Regions from separate parts of the Acetobacterium sp. UBA5834 genome, predicted to be linked through region 1. Evidence: riboswitches for the same ligand, from Rfam matches in the RefSeq annotation. Region 1 holds a riboswitch; each other region holds the start of a gene.

What was found. A riboswitch is a leader RNA that binds a small molecule or an ion and turns the genes downstream of it on or off. The one in region 1 is predicted to bind cyclic di-GMP.
Region 2: another riboswitch for cyclic di-GMP. It lies ahead of B3F51_RS05735 (flagellar hook-length control protein FliK); the one in region 1 lies ahead of B3F51_RS13565 (hypothetical protein).
Region 3: another riboswitch for cyclic di-GMP. It lies ahead of B3F51_RS06835 (poly-gamma-glutamate hydrolase family protein); the one in region 1 lies ahead of B3F51_RS13565 (hypothetical protein).

The regions. Positions count from the first base shown of each region.
Region 1 is NZ_DJGY01000067.1:24,480-31,616, forward strand. Features, by position in the region: gene B3F51_RS13550 (NAD(P)/FAD-dependent oxidoreductase) at 1-654, shown strand, start outside; gene B3F51_RS13555 (DUF1667 domain-containing protein) at 651-1,082, shown strand; gene B3F51_RS13560 (class II fructose-bisphosphate aldolase) at 1,072-1,932, shown strand; gene B3F51_RS13565 (hypothetical protein) at 2,206-2,607, opposite strand; cyclic di-GMP riboswitch class I at 2,686-2,769, opposite strand; gene B3F51_RS13570 (sensor domain-containing diguanylate cyclase) at 2,846-4,873, opposite strand; gene B3F51_RS13575 (3'-5' exonuclease) at 4,990-5,679, opposite strand; gene B3F51_RS13580 (hypothetical protein) at 5,937-6,296, shown strand; gene B3F51_RS13585 (glycosyltransferase family 1 protein) at 6,357-6,971, shown strand; gene B3F51_RS13590 (glycosyltransferase) at 7,034-7,137, shown strand, end outside.
Region 2 is NZ_DJGY01000028.1:2,143-9,279, reverse strand. Features, by position in the region: gene B3F51_RS05740 (Na/Pi cotransporter family protein) at 1-1,061, shown strand, start outside; cyclic di-GMP riboswitch class I at 1,190-1,274, shown strand; gene B3F51_RS05735 (flagellar hook-length control protein FliK) at 1,664-3,106, shown strand; gene B3F51_RS05730 (flagellar hook assembly protein FlgD) at 3,120-3,548, shown strand; gene B3F51_RS05725 (TIGR02530 family flagellar biosynthesis protein) at 3,581-3,991, shown strand; gene B3F51_RS05720 (flagellar hook-basal body complex protein) at 4,064-5,566, shown strand; gene B3F51_RS05715 (flagellar FlbD family protein) at 5,751-5,945, shown strand; gene B3F51_RS05710 (motility protein A) at 5,977-6,828, shown strand; gene B3F51_RS05705 (OmpA/MotB family protein) at 6,846-7,137, shown strand, end outside.
Region 3 is NZ_DJGY01000030.1:81,301-88,437, reverse strand. Features, by position in the region: gene B3F51_RS06850 (CapA family protein) at 1-103, shown strand, start outside; gene B3F51_RS06845 (gamma-glutamyltransferase family protein) at 152-1,807, shown strand; gene B3F51_RS06840 (hypothetical protein) at 1,887-2,390, shown strand; gene B3F51_RS06835 (poly-gamma-glutamate hydrolase family protein) at 2,445-3,122, opposite strand; cyclic di-GMP riboswitch class I at 3,193-3,277, opposite strand; cyclic di-GMP riboswitch class I at 3,361-3,445, opposite strand; gene B3F51_RS06830 (glycoside hydrolase family 16 protein) at 3,833-4,534, opposite strand; gene B3F51_RS06825 (VOC family protein) at 4,611-5,021, opposite strand; gene B3F51_RS06820 (cation-translocating P-type ATPase) at 5,189-7,137, opposite strand, start outside.

The DNA of each region.
Region 1 (7,137 bases):
GTAACAAATATCATCGGCTACCCGCATCTGGAAGCAGTCGAGGTGGCTAAGGTTGATGAGAACTTTGCGGTGATTGACGAGACCCGGGAAGTGATTGCCTGTGATACCCTGTTGCTGTCGATTGGTCTGATTCCCGAGAATGAGCTGTCGCAAAATTCCGGAGTCCGCCTCAATCCCCGGACCAACGGTCCGCTGGTTGATGAAGAGCTGGCCACCGACCAACCGGGAATCTTTGCCTGTGGCAATGTTCTCCACGTTCACGATCTGGTCGACAATGTGACCCTGGAAGCTGAACAGGCCGGAACCGCTGCCGCAGTCTATGCGTTAGAGCAAAAGGCGGTGGTCAGTGAAAACAGACCGGCCAAAAATCAAGCAACGATCACAATCAGTCCCGGCGAAAATGTCGGCTATACCGTACCGGCCAGGCTGACCATTCCGCCACAAAAGCCAATCCGGATTTTATTCCGGGTCCGAACACCTCTGGATCAGGCTGCAGTCGTGATTCACACCGGTACAGAAATCCTTTACCAGGGTAAAGTCCAGGCCTATAAACCCAGTGTGATGGATGCAGTAGCCTTGCATCCGGAAGAACTCAACCGTCTAAACGAGTCCGACGAACCCATCACCGTATCAGTTCGAGAGGTAAAAAAATGAGACAGAAAAACATGAAACAGCAAGAAAAAATGATTACAGAATCCGATCAAACAGCGATCAAAGTTTGCTGTACCACCTGTCCTCAGGAATGTGTGATCACGGTTTATCTAACAGATGGGGTAATCGACAGGGTAGAGGGACAAGGCTGTAAACGGGGCAAAAAATTTGCCGAAAAAGAGTTAACAAACCCGGAAAGAACCTTAACCAGTACGATACTGGTGGAATATGGAGATAAGGTTTATCTGTTGCCGGTCAAAACGGCTGACCCGATTCCTAAAAAAGATCTGGCGATGGCCATGAATGTCATCCGCAAAGCCAGACTCATCGGGCCTTGTCAGATGGGGGATGTGGTCATCTCAAACATCTGCGGTACCGGGGTGGATGTTGTGGCCTGCCGGAGTATTAAGGAGGAGAATCATGCGTGTTAATCTGACGACGATTTTAAAGCAGGCTCAGGCTGACAGAACAGGGGTGGGAGCTTTTAACACCCCTAATCTGGAAAGCGTCCGGGCGGTGATCGCAGCGGCCGAAGCCGCAAACCAGCCAGTGATCATCATGCATGCCCAGATCCATGAAAGCCTGATTCCCCTGGAAGTCATCGGCCCGGTGATGATCCGGCTGGCCGACCAGGCCCGGGTGGATGTCTGTGTCCATCTCGATCACGGTGAAGACCTGGGCTATCTGCTTCATGCCATGAAAATGGGTTTCACCTCGGTGATGTATGACGGGTCAAGACTGCCCTATGCGGAAAATTTGAGCAACACCCGGGAAATAGTCCGGGTGGCCCATTATCTCGGCGTCTCGGTGGAAGCTGAGTTGGGTCGGGTGCTGCGCCCGGAGGGCGGGGGACGCCCTGATCCCGAAGAAAAAGAGCTGACTCCAGCAGCATGCTACACCGATCCCGAGCAGGCCAGCGACTTTGTAGAGGCTACCGGAGTGGATGCCCTGGCGATTGCCTTTGGTACCGCCCACGGTCTTTACGAGGCCGAACCCTGTCTGGATTTTGAGCGGATCGCCGCCATTCATCAGCAGGTGGATGTCCCATTGGTGATGCACGGCGGTTCGGGAGTAAGTGATAGCGACTTCCGCCAGGCCATTGCTGCCGGGATCACCAAAATCAATTATTTTACCTACATGTCGCTGGCTGGGGGGCAGGCTGTCAAAACCTGGTTTGAACAGCAGCCCGGCCAGGTGCTGCGCTTTGATGAGATTGCAAAGATTGGCCAGGCGGCCATGCAGGCCGATGTGATCCGGGCTATCAAGGTGTTTCAGGGTTAACGCAATCATCTAAAGACTTGGTGGTGAATAATAATAAAAAAATCATTTGGTGTAAATAGCGCAGTTTAAAAAAAACGGTAAGCTCCCATCAAATGGTTTTTTATTGTAGCGAATATTATTACCCTCAAAAAGGATTCAAATACGATCGAAAAACTATACAAAAAAAGACCAACCTGAACTGAGTGCTCAGGCTGGTCAAAGAAGAAGAAAATTTATCTCAGCAAAATTGCTTTTGCCAGATATCTGAATTAAACAATGATTCAGATGAAACGATTAAACAACTGGTTCCAATTCCGGGACAACGGGGTCGGGAGTCAGTTCAATGACCGGGATTTCAGCGGCCGGATCGGTGCTGTCATCGTCAACCGGGGTTTCGGTGACTGGATCGGTGGTGCCATCGTCAACCGGGGTTTCGGTGACTGGATCGGTGGTGCCATCGTCAACCGGTGTGGTGACAGGATCAGTAACGGTCGGGTCACTGCTGTCGGGGCTTTCGGGTTCGACTGGATTGACAACCGGAACGTCTACTGGAGCTGGAGCCGGGGCGACAACGGTTTCCTTTTTGGGAGGTGGATTGCTGTTGCCTTTGTCTGAATTCTTCGGTGCTGCCAGCGCCGTAGCGGGGGCGGAAAGGGCCAGTGCCAGGACCAAAACGAGAAACAATCTTTTTTTCATAAAAGACTCCTTTCAATTGATCTCCATTAAAAAAACTGTATGCCTAAAAAGGCATACAGTTAAAGACCCTGCGCCCTCTTCGGCAACCCGGCTGTCGTAGCAAAATGCCTTAGACCCGTGGCTTTGCGTCCCTGACTTTCACCAGGTTTGCCATTATCGGAGATATTTGATTTTATTATAAATCAGATCGCAAGCGATTGCAAGGGATAATTCAAGGTTTTGAATATAGTTAATTTGATTAAGATTTTTCGGTCCGCAAAATGGTGTTGCGGCCCTGTTTTTTAGCCTGATAGAGGAGCCGGTCGGCCGTTTCGATCAGCTCGCTGACACTGTTGTGATCCCACTCGGCAATTCCGCCGCTGATGGTCAGCTCGATGCGATCGTGGTAGAAACGGGTATCTTTGATTTTGATCCGGATCCGCTGGGCAATCTGGTAGCCCTCGTTGAGGGTGGTGTCCGGCATCACAATTAGGAACTCTTCGCCGCCATAGCGGCCCAGAAAATCGCTTTTGCGGAGGTTATCCATGATGATCTGGACAGTTTCCACCAGCACCGTATCACCAGCCTGATGGCCAAAGCGGTCGTTGACGGATTTAAAATGATCAAGGTCGATCATCATCACCGAAAAGGTCGAATAAAGTAATGGGGTATTGGCATGGATATCCTCCAGAATGTTAAAGATACAGCCCCGGTTGCAGGCTCCGGTGAGGGCATCGATGGTGGATTGCGTAAGCAGAATCGACTCCTGCTTTTTCAAAAACAGGTTGGATTCTTCCAGTTTTTTTAAGATCTGCTTGGTTTTACTGATGTCTTTTGCGTTTAAGATATAGCCGAGGATTTGCCCATCCTCGCTGCGGTAGGCAGAAATCGAGGCGATTACGGTGGTTTTCTGATGGTTGTCTTTAATCATGGTGCCTTCGATGTTTTCCAGGCGGGGGTTTAAAATCAACTTTGCCTGCAAATCACGCAGGCTGCTACTGCCGTCAAAGATGGTGTCAATCGGGCTACCGACGATTTGGCCACAGTGCTTGCCCAGAAACAGCCTAGTATATTGATTGATCCGGAGGATTTTAAGATCACTATCCATAATAATCAGAATATCACCGACCGAATCGATGACGTTTTCCAGGTAGGTTTTGGTAACCAGGGTCGACTGTAGCTTGGCCGACAGCTCATTAAAGGACTGGGTCAGCTGGCCCAGTTCGTTGCTGCCGGAAACCGGCATGAAAAAATCCAGGTTGGTGCCGGAGACCCCTTTAATCCGGTTGGTCAGGCGGATCAAAGGCTCGGTGATGGAGCGGGTCACCAGGAAATAGATCAGCAGCAGGCTAAAGACGGTGTAAGTCAGAAAGACCAGCAGGGTGGCCATCCGGGTGCCATTGATCTGGCGGATAATATCGTCATACTGATAACGGATGGCAATGACCTTCTGGGAATCGTTCATGCCGCCGGGGAAGGTGTTGACATAAATGTATTCCTGATCAAGCAGGCCCAGGTCGCCCGTGATGATCTGGTCGGTGCCATTACTGATGACGGTATCAATCATGGCGATCCGGGCCGGGTCGGTTTCGGTTTGACCGCTACCCAGCATGATGTGGTTTTTGTCATAGACCGTGATGTCAGCAATAAAGGGGTTATTGTCCTGTACAGTTTTTTCCATATCGGTGTAGTTGAGCTGGGTAATAAATTGTGACAGCGAGCCGGGCGAAATGCCCACCTCTAGCACATAACGATGGTCGGCGGTGGGGATATACCCCCACTTGCGCAGCTCCCCGGTGACTAAATCGGTGGTGACATGGGAGATTTCCGGGTCATGCCTCTGGCGCAGTTCGGTGAGAGTCTTAAAAAAATCCGGTACCGTTTTAAAATCAATGCCCAGGGCCGAGGGGAAGGTCGTCCGGATGATGACTCCGTTTTCATCAATAATATACAGATCCAGATTATTATGGTAACGCGCTTTGATGGCGTCCAGATCGATGGCCGTGACATTGCCCTTTTGCGTCTCATATTCGGCATTAAACAGCTGGAGACTCTCGGCCATCATCTCATCATAATAGGTGGATACCAGCTCGTAGCTTTTTTCAGTGCTGATAATGGTATCAATGATGTTGATCCGGGTCTGGTTGATGGCCAGCTGGGTATTATTCAGAATGCCGTTGCGGATGCTGTTGTAGTTGATCATCGCAAAGAGAAAATAAAGGGGTGTAATGATCGCAACCAGGACGATCATCATTGAGTATTTAATGGAAAGATTGCGAAATTTCATAAATTCCTTCCTTTCATGATCGAGACATCCAGAAAATGCCGTGGTGCTGATTAAAAAAGGGCGGCGGTGCCAAAGCAGCCGTCGCCCTTATTGAGGGGAAAATAGAAAGTTGGCAATCACAGCGAAATCCGGGCAAACTGATCCCTGCTGGTGGTCAGATGCTGGCATTTCTTTTTATAGGGGGAATGTTTGTGATTAAACTCCCTGGCCAGGATCAGGGTATTGAGTTCATCCACACAGGTCAGAGAACCCTGATGATATTTCAGGGACTGATAAAGATTATTGCTGACTAGACAGTCGGATAGAGCCCGGTGGGCATTTGTGTTCTGAATGGCGCATTTTTCACACAGTGAGGTCAGTTGGGAATTGAGAACCGAACGCTGCCGTTCCCTAAACAACTCCCGGATGTCGATAAAATCATTGGTCAGATCATGATTGATGTAAAGCTTACAGTGATCATACAAAAAATTGACGTCGGCATTGACCTTATGGCCAATTAAAATAAGGTCGCCGATAAACGCAGTAAAGGCGGAAAGCACTTCTGCAATGGGGGCCGCATCGGCCAGCATGTTATTGGTGATTCCCGTCAGGCTGGTGATATAGGAACTGATGGGGTTGCGGGGTTTACAAAGCATCTGAAAAACCGAAACGATTTTATTGTCCCGTACCTTGACGGCGCCGATTTCGATGATTTCGCAGTTGTGGGGACTGAATCCGGTGGTTTCAATGTCAATGATGACATAATTATCGGGAAAGTCAATCAGGCTGTTGCCTTTTTTTTCTCTCAGGGTTCCATATTTATTCATTGGTATTCTCCTAACAAGTTACGGTGAAAGTGATTTGTTTATTTTGTTATATTTATAACCAATCAAAGTACAAATAATCAGCACTGTCACCAAAAATTATAAAAAATTGTGAAATGATAAAAAAATTTGCCCAGAGGTATCGCTTTAAAAATATTTTTGAGAAAAAATAACAGGATGGGGTATACAACGAGCAAGCCGGTTGGCCTTGTCGCAGCATCAAAACTGAGGCTAGTTTACGATCAAATGGGGGAAGAAAGATGGAGATTGTAATGGTACACGGATACTTTTTACGAGGTACCGGCAGTAACCTCTTTGTCGCAAATACCTGTCGGGAATTGTGTAAGCTGGGGCATCAGGTAAAGTTGTTCTGTCAGGAAGAAAAGCCCCAGTTGTTTGACTTTATCGAAACCGCCTGGGACTTTGATCGCCACAACCACAATATTACAATAGTTTATCAACAAGCGACCCCCTATCCGGGGAAATGTCAGTTGTATCGACCCAATCTGAATGGTTTTTTACCAGTCTATGTTTATGACAATTACCCGGGTTATGTGGTAAAAACCTATTCTGACTGTACCCCAGCAGAAATTGAAGCCTATATTGAAGATAACCGTTGAGCGCTGGATGCTGTCGTCGACCCGGGGCGCACCGCTCTGGTCTTAAGCAACCATAGCATTATGCAGCCGGTTTATGTAGCCCGGAGTCGACTGGGCCACTGCCGCCACGTGATGACCGTTCACGGTAGCTGTTTGAATTTTTCGGTGCGCCACAGTCTCTTGTTAAAGGAATACGCCCGGGAAGCTCTGGCCAATGCCGAGTGGGTAGTTTTTATCAGTCAGTATTCCAGACTGGAGTTTCTGGCGTTTTTTGACAATGACCCAAGTCTTTACGCAAAATCGCTGGTGATTCCGGGCGGGGTGGATCTGAAGAATTTTATCAGTTTAAATGATAGCAGTGAGAAACAGGCCGAGATCGATGGTCTGCTGGCCAGGCTGGCAGCGCCCCCCTTGATCGCTGGACAGCCCTCAGCTGCGACGGCGCTCTTGCAGACCGATGAAGACGTCGTTCGTAAGCTGGGTCGGATTGACTTTACGGATGAAAAAATCATCTTATATTATGGCAAGTATTTGTGGACAAAAGGGGTACAGTTACTGATTGCGGCAGCGCCGCTGATGCTGATGAAAAATCACCGACTGCGAATCATTCTGGTAGGCTTTGGGTCATCCCGGGATTATTTTGAAACTCTGATAAAGGCTCTGGATCAGGGGGATCTGGCACCTTTATCACACTAATCAGGAAACCGGACAGTGTCGATGCCACCATTGCTGCCGATGCTTCCGTTTATTTTGAAGCATTGTTAAATAAATTGAATGACCCGGATTTTGCCAGCGCTTATCTAGCAGCCGCCACCGGAGCCATCCGGGAAGCGATTGTTTTCACCGGCTATCTTGATCATCA
Region 2 (7,137 bases), on a different contig from region 1:
ATATTGGAACCTGTGTGACCGCTCTGATTTCCTGCATTGGTACCTCCACAGCTGCAAAAAAAGCGGCCTTTATCCACCTGTTTGTTAATGTATTTGGAGCTATCTGGGTGATGATCCTGTTGGTCGGAATGGACAGCATCATGGCGACTAATCCCATTTATGAATTCATTGTCGGTATTTCCGGCGTATTTATCAGTAGCAGCGGTGAGGTGGTTCCTAATGTGGCAAGACAAATTGCCATGGCGCATACCTTTTTTAATGTAGCCAACACCATTGTGTTATTTCCCCTGATTGGTTATTTTGTCACCTTTCTGGATCGGATCTATCCGGAGAAAGAAGAAGAAAAAGGATTGCAATTGGATGATCGATTGCTCAATAATCCTTCCGTTGCTTTAGGTCAGGTTGTCAAAGAAACAAATCGCCTGGCCGAAATGAGTTTTAAGAATTTTAAAATTGCCTGTGAATCCATCATGGATGGGAATGAAAAGCTGGTTGAAGAAATAATCAAGCGGGAAGAACGCATTGATGAATTTCAACAGGGCATCGTGGAATACTCGGTTAAGCTTTCAAACGAAAATATGTCAGAAGAAGAAAATGACCGCCTGGCCTTTGTCATGAAAGGGAGCCATGATCTGGAGCGAATTGGCGATCATGCCATGAATATCGGGGAGCTGGCTGAAATGCGGGCGACTAACAAAATCATCTTTAGTGATATTGCCAATCAGGAAGTGTTAAATTTAATCAGTTTGACTTCCAACACCCTCAGGGATATGGTAGAATTAATGGAAACAGAAGAGTCAAGCTTATGCTATAAAATTCTTGATGAAGAAGAAGAAATTGATGAAATGACAGAAAGCTTAAAGGATGACCACATCCGTCGCCTTAACGAGGGAATCTGCAATCCTTATGCCGGAGTCATTTTTCTGGATCTGTTGACCAATATTGAACGGGTTGGTGATCATGCCTCGAACATTGCCCAGGGTATTTTGGGCTTAAAACTGCATCAGGGGTTGATTGCCAAAGATGATTATGACAATGAAATGGAAGATAGTCAGCAATAAATACAACCAACCAGATAGGGTCGTAACATAGATAAATACAGCTAAATAGAGGTATTTACAAGAAATTTACCTTAAGAAAAGTAATATTTTCATTGACAATGAGAGGATTATATCGTAATATTATAACAACCTAATATTGGCATACTTATTGAAAAGTAAGGACGCAAAACTACAGGGTCTAAATACAATGGTACATGACAGCCAGTTGCAATTAAGATGGTTATAACCATAATGAGCAGCGGTATTGTCGCTGCTTTTTTTTGTCAGAAATTAACCATAAAATGAGTTGCAGGGTTTTCCTTGACTGTTATATAATAATGGCCGGTTTGTTTTTCAGGAAAGATTCTTTTAGCGGGAATAATTGTTATTTAAAATAGGAGTTTTCTTAAGATCCAATTTAATTTGTGATTTAGATGTTTACAGCGGTTATTTTGGCTTATATAGTATACATATGATTATCACAGCCGTTTCGGCTGTTATAATAAACGAACAATTTGAATTGTTCGATCATGTTAGCGGTATGATTGTGTATCGGTAATAATCAAATTTACGAAGGGAGGTAGGCAATGAATTTAGAGTTTCAAGCGACAGGAAGGTCGACAATGGCAGGATTGAGAGGGATGAGTGGACAATCAGAAAATCCATCCACCAGTCAGACAAGCGGACATGAAAAAAGCGCCCAATTTAAGGATTTGCTGGATCAGTCAAAACAGACGATCAGTCATGCGGATCATCATGCGGAGAAGGTTCGAAAGAATCAGCGGGAAGCCAAATCGATTGCGGAAAACAATCGACGGCAAAGCGATCAAACATTGGTAAAAGATGGTGAAGTCACGACTGTTGATGATCAAGTTGAAGAACCAAAGATTGCGGAGCAAAAAAGCGATGAAGAACGGGGAACAAGTTCTTTATCAACACTGGATTCAACACAGTTAATGGCTATCCAGAGTTTTCAGGGAGGTATCGAAACAGCGCTGACAAGGCTTAACCTGAAATTAGGTATTCAAGGAGTTGAAGAGCCGGAAGCTATGGGTGAACAGGGGCAAATGCTCACCGTGACAACGGAGAGTAGTCAGCCATTACTGTCACCTGCGTTAGAAGGTATGTTACCGTTTGAAGAAATCAGGGAAGAAGTCACACCGGTAGTGGTGCAAAACAGTGAACGTTTGAATGATGGAACGGTTTTCGAAATTAAAGGCGAACCGGAGTTGCAAAAAACCGTTGGGTCTGAGTTGGATTTAGTTGATGTTACAACCAATAGACGCAACCCGGATCAGGAATTGGTTAGCCAGTCAATCAAAGTCGATGGTTCTGATTTACAGACCGTTGATGAAAGCCAACAACTACAGGGTAATCAACCGTTGGAAAACAAATCTGAAATTGCGGTTGATGGAGCAAACAAACCTGTTTTAACGGAAGAATCTGAGGCCGATCAATTTAAAATCGATGTTCAAACCAACCAGATCAATCAAACAGAAAAACAGAGTTTGGGTGAAAATGGTGTTCAGGAAATTAATATGGCCGGGGTTAATTCAAACAAAAGCGCAGAAGTTCAAGTAACGACCAAAACAGAGGTCGCTCAGCAGGTTCAGCAGAAAATTCTTCAGAATTTCGAACCCAACAAGCCCATGGTATTTCAAATGACCCTGTCACCAGATAATTTAGGCGATATCGATGTTAAATTGAGCTTCGATCAGGGAAAACTCATCATTGATATTATGGCCGCCAGCCAGGAAACCCAAAAACTGTTGGGAAACCAAATTAATCAACTGGTTAGAGGTTTGGCGCTTCAGAATGTTCAAGTGGAAACGGTGCACTTAAATACCCCGGTAGAGCAAAGCAGTGATAGTCAGGATGCAACATTTATGATGAACAATGGTTCTGATCCCAATCAAAATCAAAATCAGGCTCTGTTAAGAGAACGATTTATAAAAAACAGCGGGGTATTGAACAGCATCACAACAAATGGTGACGAAGACGAATCGGTATTGATTCCCCAGAATCTCCAGAACTATACGAACCACCGTGTGAATTACTTGATTTAAGGAGGAAGATATAATGGCGATTGATAATATTAATAATTATTTAAGTACTGCAGCAACGACATCAGCAACAACAGCTACTTCGACAAAGAAAACCGGCACATCGATGGATATGGATGATTTTCTCAAGTTGATGGTGGCCCAGTTGCAGAATCAGGATATGAATAATACCGCAGATACCTCGCAATACACGACCCAGATGGCGCAGTTTTCAATGGTTCAGGCCTTGACTGAACTGAATGAAATGACTAAAACAGTTTATTCAATGAGCTTGATTGGAAAAGACATTACGCTGGCAGAAAACGCTTCAGATGGTTCGCTTCATGTTGTTGCCGGGACAGTAGAAGGTGTCAATTTATATAATGGTGACGCTCAGGTGATTGTAAACGGTGTGTCTTATCCGATGAGCAGTATTATGGAAGTTACGCAGGCGAAATCAGAATAATTGACATTTAATGTTTAAGAAGAGGTGATCCAATGGCGGACAGAATCAATGGAAATTTTTATCGGTTAAATGATGCCATCATTCGACAAACCGAAAAAATAACCAATCCCACAAATCAGGCCTCAAAAGTCACGAATCCGGAAAAAAGCGAAAATAGCTTTCGTGAGCTTCTCGATCAACAAATAAAAAACAGTGTCACATTTACCAAACACGCCAGTATCAGAAAAGAACAGCGTAATATTGAAGTGTCTGACAGTGATTTGGAAAAGTTGGGAGATGCCTGTGACAAAGCTCAGGAAAAAGGGATTGGCAATGCATTAATTATGATGGATAATTCAGCATTTATCGTCAATGCGGCAGATAAACGAGTTATTACCGTAATGGACAAAAACGAAATGAAAAATAAACTATTCAATGATATTGATGGTGCCGTGTTTATATAGTTGGACCTCGATGAGGAGACTGGAAGCTTTGACCGACAGATAAGCTTCGAACGGCACAGAAAGGAATCAAAAATGATCAGATCTTTATACTCAGGAATTTCCGGGATGGCAGCCCACCAGACCAAATTAAATGTAATTGGTAACAATATTGCCAATGTTAATACTTACGGCTTTAAAGCCAGTCGAGTGGTCTTCAGTGATGTACTTTATCAGAATTTATCAACCGCTACTGAGGCAACCAACACGACTGGCGGGACCAATGCCAGCCAGTTGGGTTATGGTGCCAAGGTAGCCAGCATTGATATGCTCAACACTATTTCCTCTGGAGCCAGCACTGGTCGAGCCCTGGATGTCTATATTGCTGGTGAAGGCTATCTGGTTGTACAACCGGAGGCCGGAGCAAACCGTTATACCCGGGTTGGTAATTTAAAATTTGATGCCTTGGGAAATCTAACCGATGGTGCGGGTAGCAAGGTTATGGGGATACCTCTGGATGTGGATAACAATCCTGTTCTCGATGCCAATGGTACTCTGGCAATTGATGATCTTCAGGCAATTAACGTTCCGCCAGCAGAATTGGCTAAATATACCGGCATCACCATTGGTAAATCGGGCGAGATTACCGGGATTAAAGCTGGGGATCCAGAATTTACGAAAACGGCGGGAAATACGTGGTTAACTGGAATGACGCTTCCAACAGATTCTAATTATACGGGCAATGTTCAACTGGCAGTTGGAGAAATGGTGAATGTCGATGCTGCCAGCACTGAGATAGCAGCACTTTCAATTGAGCCAACCGCAGATGTTGTTGGAACATTGACATTGACGAAAACTGGTAATGTGTACACACTGGATCCAGCAAACCTCACACTTAAAGACGAAACGACGCCAATAACAGGAGACTTGACAGGAACGTTATCTTCAAGTGGGATTTTAACGTTTGCAAATCTGCCTGGACTTAAAATTGATACAACAAAACTAGTATCGGCTGCTGCAGATTTAGAGAGCGGTGTGGATATTGGTACAATCGCTTTAGATGGTTTTACTTCAGTAGTAGCAACGGTTAAAAACCAGGGTGGGGTAACAGAATACCTAAGAACCCCCCAAGGTACTGACATTGAGTTTGATCCGACAACAGATAGCAGTGTTGCACTTACAAGTACAACGGGTGGTACAGTTACGCTAAATGTAGATCCAACAGCATTTGACAATATTGTCCAAAATTTGGATACAAATCCGATAGAAAATACTTTAGTCGGAAAAATCGAAGCCGGAAGTGACAAACCCGTAACCCTGGGCTACCTGGCACTTGGAAAATTTGCCAACGTCGATGGTTTACTGCAAGATGGTAATGGCTACTTTATGGAATCCGCAAACTCTGGAACTCCGGTTGCGACCAAAGCCGGAACCAATGGCACTGGGGGAACCGAATCAGCCAATCTGGAAATGTCAAATGTTGACTTATCTCAGGAATTTACTGACATGATTGTTGCCCAACGTGGTTTTCAGGCAAATTCACGAATCATCACAGTTTCTGACTCTATTTTGGAAGAATTGATTAACCTGAAACGATAGCAAATAATGATTAAGAAGAGCTCACCCGAAGGGAAGAAATCCTTCGGGATGAGCTTTTTATCCTGGCCAGATACCAAAGGGGTGAGCACCCCTTTGGTATCTGGCTGTTACTTAGTAAAAAGTTGAAAATTACTTCTATTTAGGTTATACTATGAAAATAAAAAATATATTTTAAGGTGGAAATATGATAGAATTAACTAGATTAAACAAACAAAAGAATGAAAAGTTTCTACTTAATTGTGAGATCATTGAAATTATTGAAGAAAAACCAGATACCACCATTCGCCTGACGAATGGCAAACACTATGTGGTAAACGAAAGTTCAGCCCAGGTACTATCAAAGATTATTGCATACAAACGAAATATTTTTAGCCGTTAACCACTAAATATCTGACAGGAAGTATAAATTTATGGAAATTTCAACAATCATTGCTTATGTCCTAGTCGTCTTTACGATGTTTTTTGGGATGACATTCAGTTCTGCAAATGGTTTTAATATTGGGGCATTAATGAATTTTATTGATCCTCAAAGTATGTTTATAACCATCGGTGGAACATTTTTCGTGCTGATTGCCTCTTTTCCAATCAAATCGTTTAAACATATCCCGAAGCATTTAAAGATGATATTTTTTAAAAGTAAACAAGATCCTCTGGAATATGTGGATATACTGACAGAACTTTCCAAAGAGGCGAGACGTAAGGGATTGTTGGCTCTGGAAGCAAAGGCAGCCGATATTCAGGATGAGTTTCTTAAGGAAAGCGTCCTGCGAATTGTCGATGCCATTGAGCCGGATAAATTAAGATCCTGGTTTGATCAAAAAATCGATTATATCTCAGAACGAAATGATCTCGAACGAAAAATATATGATATGGGCGCTGCTTTGGGGCCGGCTTTCGGGATGATCGGAACCCTGATTGGTTTGGTAAACATGCTAAAAAACATGAGCTTTGAAGGTGGTGCCAGCACCCTGGGCTCTGATATGTCGGTCGCATTGATTACGACCTTTTATGGATCGGTACTGGCAAACTGTGTCTTTATGCCAGTATCCAGTAAATTGGAAATTGCTCAGGAGCGGGATCTGCTAATCAAGGAGCTGATTATTGAGGGTGTAGTTGCCATAAAAGAAGGCGAGAACCCCAAATACATCCGAGATAAATTGATGAACTTTTTGACGGAAGAAGAAATCAGGAAAGCGAATGGTGAAGCCCCGTCAAAAGGTGGAAAATCCAAAGGTAAAAAAGGAAAAGCTGTTGAAAGTTAAAAATAGGGGTATATATTATGGGCAAGCGTAATAAGAACAAAAAAGGAATCAATAAAGATGCCTGGCTGAATACCTATGCAGATATGATCACCCTGATTTTAATCTTCTTTATCCTACTTTTCTCGATGTCAACGTTGGATGCAGCAAAGTATAAGCAACTGGTTGAGATATTTAATCCAGCTGCAGTATATGAAACGACCGGAACAGCGACTGAATCAGACGGTTCAACATCCCCAAACGAGGACATTTCGGTGGAAGAGATCGTTGATCTGGAAGATCTCTACCAATACCTGAGTCAGTATACTAAGG
Region 3 (7,137 bases), on a different contig from region 1:
AGTCCTTAATCGACATAACATCTTCGACGTGCTTACCCGCGAACTGCCTGATACCATTACAACAACTGAAACCAATGGGGTTCTCAGTTTTACACTTCACTAAGAAGACCCCACTTTATATTTCATAATCAGATAGGATGGAACTGATCGCTTGAAAGCAAATAAACATCTCACAAAAATTGCTGTTCTTACCCTGGCAACCGCCTGTATTCTTTTTGGGGGACTGATGCTCCTGCTTAATAATAGCAACAAAACAAATCATGACCAAAACATGAATGCTTATCTTGGTACAAACAGCCAAGGAAGTCCTGGTTATGGCGTTGTATCGGACAATATCGAGGCAACAGAGATTGGTATGAAGATTCTTGAACAAGGCGGCAGTGCGGTGGATGCGGCGATTGCCGTTTCCTATGCTTTAGGGGTTATTTCGCCGTTTGCCTCAGGTATTGGAGGCGGTGGCATTATGCTGGTTTATCCTGCTGATGGAACTGATCCGATCGTCTACGATTATATGGGGTCATCCCCGGTAAATACCTCTGGTTCAATCGCTGTTCCCGGTTTTGTCAAGGGGATGGCAGCAGTTCATCAGGATTTTGGAAAATTGTCGATGGCTGATCTGCTTGATCCATCCATAAAGCTGGCTAAAGAAGGTGCTGTAGTTACCCCCCTACTTGTAAGAATGATCACGAATTCCCAAGCTAAAATTGACCCTGCTGTGCGTGACGTTTTTTTTCCGGGTGGATCTCCAATCTCAGCAGGTGATCAGCTTAAACAACCAGCCTTGGCGGAAACGCTGGAAACAATCAAGACAAATGGTTCAGACGACTTTTATCAGGGAGAGATTGCCAATCAAATCGCCAAAAGCAACAGCGGTGTAACGTTGCAGGATCTGTCATCCTACCAGGTTGAAAAACGAATACCCGCTATGGGGTCTTTTGATGGATATGAGGTCTTTTCTTCAGCACCTTCTTCCGGCGGTGTTACGCTGATTCAAATGCTGGCGCTTTCAGAAAAACTTGAATTAAGCAAATATCCGGTCGATTCTCCGGAATACATCACGCTCTTATCGGAGATAACCCAGGTCAGTTATAATGATCGATATCAGAATGTCCTTGATCCAAATTTTTATAATGTCGATAGTACCGAATTGACATCGGCAGATCATATTTCCCAATTAGCTGGAAAAATCACGCCGATTGTCAACCTAACGCAAACAATAACGGTGGATAGCCTTGCAGAAAGCAACGGAGAGGAAAATACGACCCATTTTGTCATTTGCGATCAAAACGGGATGATGGTTTCTGTAACCAATACCTTAACCTACTGGTTTGGCACTGGCAAAAATGTCGACGGCTTTTTTATGAATGCACACATGGAAAACTTTTCTACCAATGCTTCATCTTTGAATAAAGCCGAAGCCGGAAAAAGACCCCGGTCTTATATTTCACCAACGATTTTAGCAAAACACGGAAAACCCGTTATGGGCATCGGCAGTCCCGGGGGTAAACGGATTCCTTTGATGATAACTGAGGTGCTTGAGCGTTTTTTCAAATATGACCAATCTTTACAGGAAGCAATTGATGCACCTCGTTTTTTCAATGATCAGAATTCAGTTTACGTGGAAGACAATTATTTAACCACCGCAACCGAGGAGCAGCTCCGCGAAATGGGTTATTCTGTTATCAGATATGACAATCCCCTGTTTTATGGCGGGGTGAATTCACTTTATGTTGATTATCTGAATAATAAAATACTCGGTGGCGCTGATGATCGACGGAATGCCTCCTGGCTATGGAATCGAAACTGAAAGAATCAGAATCCCCCAAAGAGCATTACTGCTGTTTCACACCCTTAAATAAACCTAACTAAACTAAGGAGGAAATTTGATGAAAGATGATTCTAAACTACAATCAATGCTATCAAAAATTAATAAGTTAATTCTAGGTAAAGATGAAACGGAAAAGGATAATTGTAAAATTGATGCCGAAGCCCAGAGAATTTATGGACTGTTACGAGCTGCCTATCAACAGATGAAGAACAAGGATGACGAGCTCGATTATTATGACTTTAATCCTCATACCGATGAAGGGATTTATATCCGTAATACGCCCCGCCCTTCTTTTGCGGTGGTTCTTCAATGGGATCTATCTGATTTTGATGATTTTTATGAATTCTGCCAGGCGAATATTTGTAAACCCTGTATGGATAAAGATCCCAATGTTTCAAATCTTGAATTTTTCATGGGGGTACCCGATGATCTTTGTCCTAATGGACGTAAAAGACTGCATTATAACTATGTACTGGCCGATGAACTCAAGTTTATTGATCATGGCCTCGAGGGATGCACCCATTCTTTTTGTAAAATTGCCATGAAAGAAATTAAGCATTAAAAAAGATGGTTTCCTATAAACGGAAGCCATCTTTTTATTTGTAGAAGTTAAAACTTATACCAGCCCAGCTTTGATCGCATTGACGTATTTGCTAAATTCAGGTGTTTTTGACTGAAGACCTTTTGATGTCAAAGCTGAAAAGAAAGTTGCTCTTAATCCTGTGGATAATTCAATCTGAACACCAGCATGGTTCAAATTGTCATTGGCAATATTTGCTTGACTTGTGCCCGCAAGATATCCTGGAGGATCTGCGACCTGATAGCCAGCAGCTGTTAAGCTTTCCTTAACTTTGTTAACCATCGTTGTATCAAGACCACTGACATAGGTCAGTTTTTCTGAACTTGAATATCCATGAACACTAAGGGTTTTTTTACTGCTTTGTACTAAAGAACGAGCAATTGGTTCATCAAAATTTGTTGAAGTGATGTGCAAAGAAAAATTATCACTTTTCATTATACCATAAAATCCATAGAATTTATAATTAGAGCCGGCAATGGCATCGGCTAATTCACTGGTTCCAGGTTCAATCATTCCACCGTGGATCGCAACAATTGCCAGATCAGAAGTAGTATTCCGAGATGCGATTTTATAATCAGTTCCCTGAACCTTCACAGCCGACAATTCACCGTAATTTGCATATAAATCGGCAGCACTGACAGACTGAACTGGTAGTGCCAAGGCACAAGTCAGAAATAAGCCTGCGATTACAGCCATAATTTTCGATTTTTTCATGATAGGTTCCTCCATTTTAATAGAAAAGCTTCAATTTTCAACTGAAAATGAAGCGAATACTCAATATTCTTTCGGTAACCCGGCCACCTTCGTCTTGCAACATTAGGTCCGTGGTTTTGCGTCTCCAACTTTCGTTGGGTTTGCCATTATCGTATTGTTTTATGAATATCAAGACCTCCTTTAAAATAGAAAAACTTCTATCACGCATTACCGAAACAGAAGTTTGAGTTCAATATTTTCCGGTAACCCGGCTACCATCGTCTTAAGACATTAGGCCCGTGGTTTTGCGTCTTCAACTTTCATTGAATTTGCCTTTTCTTTTGTTAAGAGCATTATTTCACAATCGCGATGTTTTTGCAATAGATTTTATTTTAAAAATAAGCTGAATATATCAAAAAAATTCCATCTTTAACATTTTATAATATGTCTACGATTCGAAATAGCATATTACAGGCTTTTTAGATGATATAATCAAGGCGAATAATTCTTTCTTACATTTCTTCTTTATTAACCATAATCTGGAATCGCTATTATTTAAAGATTAATTTAAGAATAATCCAATTACAATCATACTTTTAACGAAGATTATTTTTTACTGAATAAGATTGCCCTCATCGTTCTTTGGCACATAAATTAATCTGGTTTTTCACTGTCGATGGTATTATACCTATTCTGGAAATAGTCATTCTAATTAATTTTATTTTTTCTAACTAATATCGAATCCAATCAACCAATAATACCTGATCATCCGGAACTGGAGTTCCTGCCAGCCAATTGGGGTACCAGGTATTGACCATCAGCTGCATCGGTTGTCCCACCGGGAATCCGTCCTGCCATGACAGAATAAACTTGTTGTCCACATAAAAAGCCAGCTGATCTTCGGTATAGTCAAAACGGTAATTATGAAAAGCGGCAGTGGGATCAAAACCCAACGCTCCCACATATTCATTCTGGACTTCGCCATCAGCGTAGGTGGTCAGAAGCAGCTTTCCTTCTTTAGTATTGTGTATTTCAATGTCAATTTCATAAAAATAATCCGGCGGGGCGTAAAGAAAGAAACCCGTAATCGATGAAGGTGCCACCGGCAATTTCATCCGGGTTTCGTAGCTGCCGTAGGTCACGGCTTGCCGTTTAACCAATTCTCCCCCCTCCAGACTATTGGCTGGCATTCTGATCTTCAGAAAACCATCATTGATCTCAATATTTTGGGGATTCAGCCAGGTTCTCCCTAGATTTTTATCAGATACTGCCCAGATTGTTTCATCAAAGATATCAAAGTTTTCCTGCTGCATTTCACTTTCTGAGCCAGTGCTACCCTGATAAGATGACGAATTCGCCCGATACAGATACACCATAATAACAATCAACAAACATCCCAGAATAAATAATAGCATAACCAATGACTTCTTCATCTAAAACGTCCTCCCTTATTATGCCGTTAATTATGTCACTTTATTCGATTTTAAGAAATTTTAATTTTATGCTGATTTATTCGGCAGAAAATTGCCATCCGATGCCAAACTTATCAGTTAAAGATCCATAGGCTTTACTCCAGAAGGTTTCCTGCAGTAACATCTCCACCGACCCGCCCTTGCTCAATAGACCAAACAGTCGTTTGATTTCTTCCACATCATGGTCTGTGATGATCAAGGTAATGTTATTCCCTTTAATAAAAGACATGCCTGGCGGTACATCCGAAAACATAATCATGTTTCCTCTGATATCCATTTGGGCATTGGCAACCAGGTCTCTGATGTTATCCGTCATCGGAAAGTTCGGATCTACCTGCATTTCGCCAAAGGTCATGATCTCCGGTTCCGCTGTCTTAAATACTTCCGCATAGAACATCACCGCTTCACGACAATTACCCGGAAAATTAATGTAGGGACCAATCTTCATCTTTTTTCTCCTTCTCTGATAATCGGTTATTAATTTCTGATTCTATACCTATTCATACCCCATCATCAAATATTTATGCCACTTATAAAAAATATAGTTAACCGAAAAAGGGCACCTGCAATAAAATTTGCAGATGCCCATAGACTGACGGCAATAATATGAAACGATTAGATCCCCAGTTTTCTCTGAAAATATTTTACTATTTCAACAATTGGAATCACCACTACAGCAAGAGCCATAGCTACAAAGTATTCCATTAGACTGATGGGTTCAAACTCAAATGCTGTGGCAATGCTGGGAATATAAATAACTGCCGTGGTCAATACCAGCGAAACCGCCATGGCCAAAAACAAGAATTTATTCTGGTGCTGCATCTTAAAGATCGACTGGCGACGGCTACGCATATTCAGCGAATGGAACATCTCTGCCATCGACAGGGTCAAAAAGGCCATGGTCATACCATCAGCACTTTCGGCAATTTCCCAGACTCCGGCTTCGATATAATGCCCGACAAAATAGGCGACGATGGTCACCACGGCCACCATGCCGCCTTGCCAGATCACATCGACTCCCAGTCCCCGGGAAAAAACACCTTCCCGAGATTCCCGGGGCGGATGCTTCATAGTATCGGCTTCTTCTCCTTCAACGCCCAAAGCGATGGCTGGAAAGGAATCTGTAATCAGGTTGATCCACAGTAAATGCACTGGCTTGAGAATCGTGAAACCCAACAGAGTCGCCACAAAAATGGCGATAACTTCCGATAAATTAGAAGACAGCAAAAATTGAATAGCTTTACGGATATTATCGTAGATCCGCCGCCCTTCCTCAACGGCATTGACAATTGTGGCAAAATTATCGTCTGCCAGTACCATATCGGCCACATTTTTGGTCACATCGGTGCCTGTGATCCCCATTCCTACTCCGATATCAGCCGTTTTAATGGATGGCGCATCGTTGACGCCGTCACCAGTCATAGCGACAATCATCCCCTGCTTCTGCCAGGCTTTGACAATCCTTACCTTGTGTTCCGGTTGAACCCGGGCATAAACTGCGTAATGGCCAATTTCTTTTTGCAGCTGGTCTTCGCTGATTTCATCCAGCTGGGCTCCGGTGATGGCTTCTTTGGAATCAGTGATGATCCCCAATTGTTTGGCAATCGCAATCGCCGTATCACGGTGATCACCCGTGATCATGACCGCTCGGATTCCGGCCGACTTACACTGGGCAATGGCATCTTTTACTTCTGGCCGGATTGGGTCAATCATTCCGGTTAAACCAACAAAACACAGCTCCTGCTCCAGAAAATTCGGTGACTGATCGGTCGGCATGGTCTTCCAGTTCCGGAAGGCTCCAGCCAGCACCCGCAGAGCCTGGTCCGCCAGACTTTTATTGGCTTGTCTGATTTCTTCGCAAATAGCATCGGTCAGCGGTAACTCCGCATTACCATCCCAATAGGTGGTACAACGGGAGATCAGTACATCGGGAGCCCCCTTTACATACTGGGTCAAGCTGCCATCTGCCATTTGATGAATGGTACTCATCAGCTTACGGCCGGAGTCAAAGGGTGCCTCGCCCACCCGGGGCGTTTGTTCTTCAATCGCTCGCTTATTTAGTCCCAGTGAAAAAGCATAATTAACCAGCGCCGCCTCGGTGGGCTCACCTTCGGCTTTGTTGGCTTCATTTAAATGGGCGTCGTTACACAGGGCCATCGTTCTTCCCAGCAAATGCTCATCAAAACCGAAGTGATCTACCACCGTCATCTTGTTTTGGGTCAGGGTTCCCGTTTTATCCGAACAGATTACCTGGGTACAGCCCAGGGTTTCGACGGCAGTGAGTTTACGAATGACCGCCTTCTCTTTGGCCATATTGGTCACCCCCAGGGAGAGCACAATCGTGACCACCGCCGCCAGCCCCTCGGGAATGGCAGCAACCGCCAGCGATACCGCCACCATAAAGGTATCCAGAACACCGATCCCGGTAATGCCGTCGCCCAGGTACAAACGTACCAGACTTAAGGCAAAGATAAAGACACAAATTCCCAATACTAACCAGCTTAGCACCTTGCTTAATTGATTCAGTTTAATTTGTAGTGGTGTGGCATTTTCTTTGGCCTGGG